Linked DNA regions of Desulfovibrio desulfuricans. The protein of the gene in region 1 binds, or shares a complex with, the protein of each later gene. Links are inferred from orthologs where the notes say so. Each region holds a gene or a part of one and is shown on either strand. Other genes may lie near its edges.

The links.
Region 2: the proteins of trxA (region 1) and NE637_RS12200 are in contact, whole or in part, in an NMR structure (PDB 2IPA), measured with the Bacillus subtilis proteins. The link is inferred for Desulfovibrio desulfuricans from one-to-one orthologs.

The regions. Positions count from the first base shown.
Region 1 is NZ_JANFYZ010000001.1:383,673-386,967, reverse strand. What follows is about bases 241-3,217. They hold trxA (thioredoxin), read left to right. Parts: upstream 241-1,555; coding sequence 1,556-1,879; downstream 1,880-3,217. Other genes in these bases: NE637_RS01575 (outer membrane protein assembly factor BamD), read left to right, coding at 2,795-3,217; trxB (thioredoxin-disulfide reductase), read left to right, coding at 1,876-2,802; tsaD (tRNA (adenosine(37)-N6)-threonylcarbamoyltransferase complex transferase subunit TsaD), read left to right, coding at 333-1,394; fbp (class 1 fructose-bisphosphatase), read left to right, coding at 241-258. Outside these bases: more of fbp, read left to right, coding at 1-240; more of NE637_RS01575, read left to right, coding at 3,218-3,295. UniProt on the Bacillus subtilis protein: Participates in various redox reactions through the reversible oxidation of its active center dithiol to a disulfide and catalyzes dithiol-disulfide exchange reactions.
Region 2 is NZ_JANFYZ010000011.1:48,221-51,260, reverse strand. The notes cover bases 1-2,722. They hold NE637_RS12200 (arsenate reductase ArsC), read left to right. Parts: upstream 1-985; coding sequence 986-1,459; downstream 1,460-2,722. Other genes in these bases: NE637_RS12190 (energy transducer TonB), read right to left, coding at 2,693-2,722; arsB (ACR3 family arsenite efflux transporter), read left to right, coding at 1,472-2,530; NE637_RS12205 (ArsR/SmtB family transcription factor), read left to right, coding at 493-882; kdpA (potassium-transporting ATPase subunit KdpA), read right to left, coding at 1-324. Outside these bases: more of NE637_RS12190, read right to left, coding at 2,723-3,040. UniProt on the Bacillus subtilis protein: Catalyzes the reduction of arsenate [As(V)] to arsenite [As(III)]. In vitro, can dephosphorylate para-nitrophenyl phosphate (pNPP).

The DNA.
Region 1 (3,295 bases):
CACCGCACGCTCATCAACGGCGGTATCTACATGTACCCGCCCGATGCCAACAAGCCCAATGGCAAGTTGCGTCTGATGTGCGAGGCCAACCCTCTGGCTTTTCTTGCAGAACAGGCTGGCGGCAAGGCGAGCGACGGGCATGGCCGCATACTTGAGAGGGTGCCGGACAAGCTCCATGCGCGCACCCCCCTGTACATCGGCTCGAAGCTGGATGTTGAGGCTGTGGAAAAAATCTACGCCCGTCACGCGGGCAGATAGTTTTTGCGGCAGCCCCCGCGTGTTTGCGGCGGCTGCCTTGTTGTACCGGCCTCTGACCGTAAATGGCGAACCGCATGTTGTGTTTGGGAATTGAAAGTTCTTGCGACGAAACCGCATTGGCGCTGGTTGAAGACGGGCGTCTTGTGGATGCCGTGCTTGCAAGCCAAGCCGATGTGCATGCCCTGTTTGGCGGTGTGGTGCCGGAACTGGCATCGCGCGAGCATTACCGCTTTGTGGGCGCGCTGTTTGACGAACTGATGCGGCGCAGCGGCAAGACCAATTCTGATATTGATCTTGTGGCAGCGGCGCGTGGCCCAGGGTTGCTTGGCAGTCTGCTGGTGGGCGTTGCCTTTGCCAAAGGCTTGGCTCTTGGTCTTGGCAAACCCTTTCTTGGGGTTAACCATCTGCATGCGCACCTTCTGGCAGTAGGGCTGGAGCAGGAATTGCATTTTCCGGCCCTTGGTCTGCTGGTGTCGGGCGGGCATACGCACATCTACAGGCTTGAATCGCCCTGGGATTGCCGCCTCCTTGGGCGCACCCTTGATGACGCTGCTGGTGAAGCGTTTGACAAGGTTGGCAAATTTCTGGGTCTGGCTTATCCTGGCGGCAAGCTTATGGATGCTCTGGCCAGGGCAGGGCACGCCACTCCAGCCATGTTTCCCCGGCCTTATCTTGATAATGACAATCTGGATTTCAGCTTCAGCGGCCTCAAAACAGCCGCCACCGGGCTTGCCGCGCATCAGTTGGCGGGGCAGGAATGGCCTCGTCCGCTTACAGACATTGCCCATGCGCCGCAAGCGCTCAAGGATTATTGCGCTTCATTCAACCTGGCTGTTGTGGATACCTTGTGCGCCAAGATGGCTCGGGCGCTTGACCGCAACCCCGGTGTTACAACACTGCTGATGGCGGGTGGGGTTGCCTGCAATTCACTGCTGCGTGAACGAATTGAACAGCTCATGCAAGGCAGGGGAGGCCAGGCTTATATTCCCGGCCCCCTGTTGTGTACCGATAATGCTGCAATGATTGCCCATGCTGGCTGGCTCTTGGGCGCAAGGGGTTTCAGCCATGATCTGCGTATGGAGACCATACCCCGCGGCAAAATCATACCCGATGACATGTTGTGCAGCTTGTGCTGAAAGTGTCAAGAGACCCTGCAAAACAAGAGATTGTCTTGACAGAGAGCACATTGGTATCTACTCTTAGTCAATACAGAAGCATACACTTTAAATGCGCTTCTGTTCGCGTCACAGGCCAATAGTGGCCGTGGAGCGATACAAAGCAACGTAAGGAGATAGTTATGGCTGAACAGGTCACTGACGCCACCTTTGAAAGCGTTGTGCTCAAGTCCGATCTTCCGGTTCTGCTCGATTTTTGGGCTCCCTGGTGCGGTCCTTGCCGCGCTGTTGGCCCCATCATTGACGAACTGGCCACTGAGTATGACGGCAAGGTGCGTGTCGTAAAAATGAACGTGGACGAAAATCCGGCCACGCCCACCAAGTTTGGCATCCGCGCTATCCCGACTCTTGTCCTTTTCAAAAAGGGTGAAACGGTAGAGCAGATCACAGGTGCTGTGACCAAGGCTGCCCTGAAAGACCTTATCGATACAAAGGCTCTGGCATGAAAGAATATGATGCCGTAGTCATAGGCAGCGGCCCCGCTGGCATTACGGCAGCAATGTATCTGGCCCGCTCCGGTTGCTCGGTGCTTATGCCCGAGCAACTGGCAGCGGGGGGTCAGATTCTGCAAACTGAGGCCATGGAAAACTATCCCGGTTTTCCCAAGGGCATCAAGGGTTACGAGCTGGCGGATCTTTTTGAAGCGCACCTGACCGGCCTTGATGTTGACCGGAAAGCTGCCTCTGTTGAATCCGTAACCGGTTCGGCTGGGCGTTTTGCTGTGCGCGCTGGCGGCGTGGATTACATCGGCAAGACGGTCATTGTCTGTTCCGGAGCGCACCACAAGCCGCTTGGGCTTGAGGGCGAAGATCGGCTGCGCGGCCATGGCGTTTCCTATTGCGCCATCTGCGACGGCAATTTCTTTCGCAATCAGACCGTGGCGGTTGTAGGCGGTGGTAATTCGGCGTTGGAAGAGTCGCTTTATCTTGCAAAGATTGTGGGAAAGCTCTATCTTATCCATCGCCGCGATGAATTCCGCGGGCACAAGATTTATCAGGATAAGCTTGACGCCTATGGCGACAAGATCGAGATCCTGCGCAGCAGCGTTGTGAGCCGTTTGCACGGTGAAAACGAGCTGACAGGTCTGACGGTTAAGGAACTGAAGACCGGAGAGGAACGCCATTTGCCCGTAGACGGGCTTTTCGTCTACGTGGGATATGAACCCTCCACCGGCTTTTTGCCCGCAGAGGTCGTACGTGACGCACAAGGTTTCATTATCACCGATACGGAAATGCGTACCAGCATTCCGGGCGTTTTTGCCGCCGGTGATATTCGCTCCAAACTTTGTCGTCAGGTAATCACTGCCGCCGGTGACGGCGCAACTGCCGCGCAGGCGGCGTTTGTATTTTTGGAACAGCTCCATGCATAAAAAACTGCTTCGCTCCATTTTGCTTGTCATAAGCATGTTTGCGGTTTCCGGTTGCGGCATCATTGATATGATCTATCTGCCGCCGGCGGAAGACACCGCCCAGGAGGTTTTTGAAGCCGCCAACGACGCCATGAGTGAGAAAAACTACGTGCGCGCCGTGGAGCTGTACAACAAACTTCGCGATACGTATCCCTTCAGCCCGTACACGGTTGATGCGGAACTGTCGCTTGCAGATGCCTACTTCCTTGACGAGGAATATGAGCTTGCTGCCGAAACCTACAAGGATTTCGAGTCGCTGCATCCTCGCCACGAAGCTATTCCCTATGTTCTGTACCAGACAGGCATGTCGCTCATGAAGCAGTTCCGCTCCATCGACAGGGCCACCACAGAACTCAAGGAAGCTTACGACTACTTTGACCGCTTGCGCCAGACCTTCCCCGACTCTCCCTATTCCAAGAGCGCGGAAGAACACATGCGCACGTGCCGTCAGCTC
Region 2 (3,040 bases), on another replicon or contig:
CGTGTTCAGAGCCAGATCCCAGCTTGTACCCGCGATGCCCTGCGGATTCAGGGGCAGGCTGCCCTGCGCCATGAGCAGCAGCATAAGTGCCGCAATGCTCACGACACTGAAAGCAAGCACGCAGCCAAGATAACGCTTCCAGCCCATCTGTTCCGCCGGGTTGATGCCCAAGACGCGGTACAGGCCGCGCTCGCATGGGGCCAGCACCTTTTGCAGCCAGAACGGTTCGCCGTCCATGACCTTGCCCATGTAAATGCCCAGCGGCCATGCCAGCAGGGCGAGCAGTGTGATGTATAGCAGGCATTGCCCGATCATGTTTTCCATAACGTCCTCCTGTGGGGATTGAACCTTGCCCACGGGAACACGGTATGAAAAAGCGCATAAAATGGGTGTTAAACTTGGGCCGGGAGTATAAAATTTGTATTAAGGCCGATGGTTGTTTTCGTTGTCAGCACGCTTGACATTGTTCAATTGGTGTTGAATGATTGTCCAATGGAAACAAAAAAAGCTACCCAGGTGTTTGAAGCCCTTACGTCCGAGGCGCGCCTTTGCATTTTTCGCCTGCTTGTCAAGCATGCCCCTGACGGTCTGGTGGCGGGGGAGCTTTCACGCCTGGCGGATATCCCCAAGACCAACCTTTCTTTTCATCTGAAAACCCTTGTCCACAGCGGGCTTGCCAGTATGGAGCGCGAGGGGCGCAACACGCGCTACCGGGCAAACATCCCCTTGATGCTTGAAACAATATCCTATCTGACCGCCGAGTGCTGCTCTGCCCATCCCGAACAGTGCAGGGCGTATCGCCGTGAGAGTGGCGTAAATGCGGTGTTTCTGCCCGACTGTTGCGGGGACAATGCCCCTGATCCAGAGGGCAGCCTTGAGTGACCCTGGAAAAGGTGCCCCTAAATGAGGGGGCGGCATGAATGCAACTCCAGTGCTGACGGCGGTGTTTTGAACCTCTTCTTTGAACCCCATACCAGAGGCAACTATGAACATCCTTTTTTTGTGCACGGGCAATTCCTGCCGTTCGATCATTGCCGAGGCTCTTTTCCGGTCTATGGCCCCGGTTGGGGTTACAGCGCGGAGTGCGGGCAGCAAGCCTGCGGGCTATGTGCACCCCCGCGCTCTTGAGGCTCTGGCCGAGGCCGGAATTTCCACCGAAGGCCTTGCAAGCAAATCATGGGATGATTTGCCGGAAAAACCCTCGGTGGTCATAACCCTGTGCGCCGATGCGGCGGGTGAAGCCTGCCCGGTGTATTTTGGGTCTGTAGTGCGCAGCCACTGGGGTATGCCTGACCCTGCCAAGGTGCTGGGGGATGAGGCCACAATCAGGGCTGCCTTTGCCGAAACGCTGGAGGTTCTGCGCAGGCGCGTAACAGCCCTGGCGCAGAAGCTGGAGGCCAACCCAGCAATGGATGCAGGCACCTTGCAGAGCACTCTTGACGGCATTGCCGCGCACTAAGGGGTAGAAATTATGAGTCAGTCAACTTTGCAGCGACTTTCATTTCTCGACAGGTTCCTGACCCTGTGGATTTTTCTCGCCATGTTTGCGGGCGTGGGGCTTGGCTGGGCTACGCCGGGTGTAAAGAACGTCATCAACTTTTTTCAGGTGGGCACCACCAATATTCCCATTGCCATCGGTCTTATCCTGATGATGTACCCGCCGCTGGCGAAAGTGAAATACGAGCAGCTTGGCCGGGTGTTTCGCGATAAAAAGGTTTTGCTGCTTTCGCTGGTGCAAAACTGGGTGATCGGCCCGATTCTTATGTTCTTGCTGGCGATAGCCTTTCTTTCCGGCAACAACAGCTACATGGTGGGACTCATACTGATCGGCCTTGCCCGGTGCATTGCCATGGTCATTGTGTGGAACGACCTTGCCGGTGGCGACAGGGAATATTGCGCGGGGCTTGTGGCCTTTAATGCCATATTTCAGGTGCTGTTTTTTTCCGTCTACGCCTATGTGTTCATCACCGTGCTGCCCGGCTGGCTTGGCCTTTCGGGGGCGGTGGTGGATGTGAGCATGGGGCAGATTGCCGAAAGCGTGTTCATCTACCTTGGCATCCCCTTTATCGGGGGCGTTGTTTCTCGCATTTACGGCCTCAAGGTCAAGGGGCTGGACTGGTACGAGAATGTTTTTATTCCCCGTATCAGCCCATGGACGTTGCGGGCGCTGCTGTTCACCATTGTTGTGATGTTCTCCCTCAAGGGCGAGTACATTGTGCAGTTGCCCATGGATGTGGTGAAGGTTGCTATCCCTCTCTTGGTGTATTTTCTTATCATGTTCCTGCTTTCATTTTACCTCTCATGGCGGGCAGGGGCGAACTACGAGCAATCAGCAACGTTGTCGTTCACCGCTGCGTCCAACAACTTTGAGCTTGCCATTGCCGTAGCCATTGCCGTGTTCGGTCTCAATTCCGGCGAGGCCTTTGTGGCGGTTATCGGCCCCCTGGTGGAAGTGCCGGTGCTGATCGCCCTAGTGAATGTGGCCCTGTATATTCGCCGCAAGTATTTTGTCGGGCGGGAAGCGGCCTGAGCGGCCTTGCACGGGAATTTCTACTGATCTGGCTGAAAAACATGCCCATAATTGAAGAAGGCCGCCCAAAAGGCGGCCTTCTTTGTGTTACCTGAGTAATGGCAAATTTGATGTATTTTTTGCTTTTCGGTGTTTTAACACTGCGCTCTTTGCCCTGCTGCTTCACCGCCTGCTGCTTTTAGGCAGGTTGAAAATAATGGTCAGACCCTTGGGGAGAGGCTCTGGCGGCGGGAGCCGTACGCCGCTTCTCTGGGTTCGCACTAAGGCGTTCAGGGCGGAGTTATCAAAATACTTGTTTCCGGAGCTTTTTATAAGCTTGTATGCTACAATTTCTCCGTCTGGCGAGACATCCACATCTATTGTGCAAGCCATAGATTCATCCAGTGGTGATGAAAATGCCCAATACTGGCGCACAGTCTCCATAAAATTATGAATATAACTTTCAGTTGGCGCCATTTTTCTGGTTGCTGCAATAGAATTGGCCTCTTTTTTCGCAGGTTCTGAAGGGGA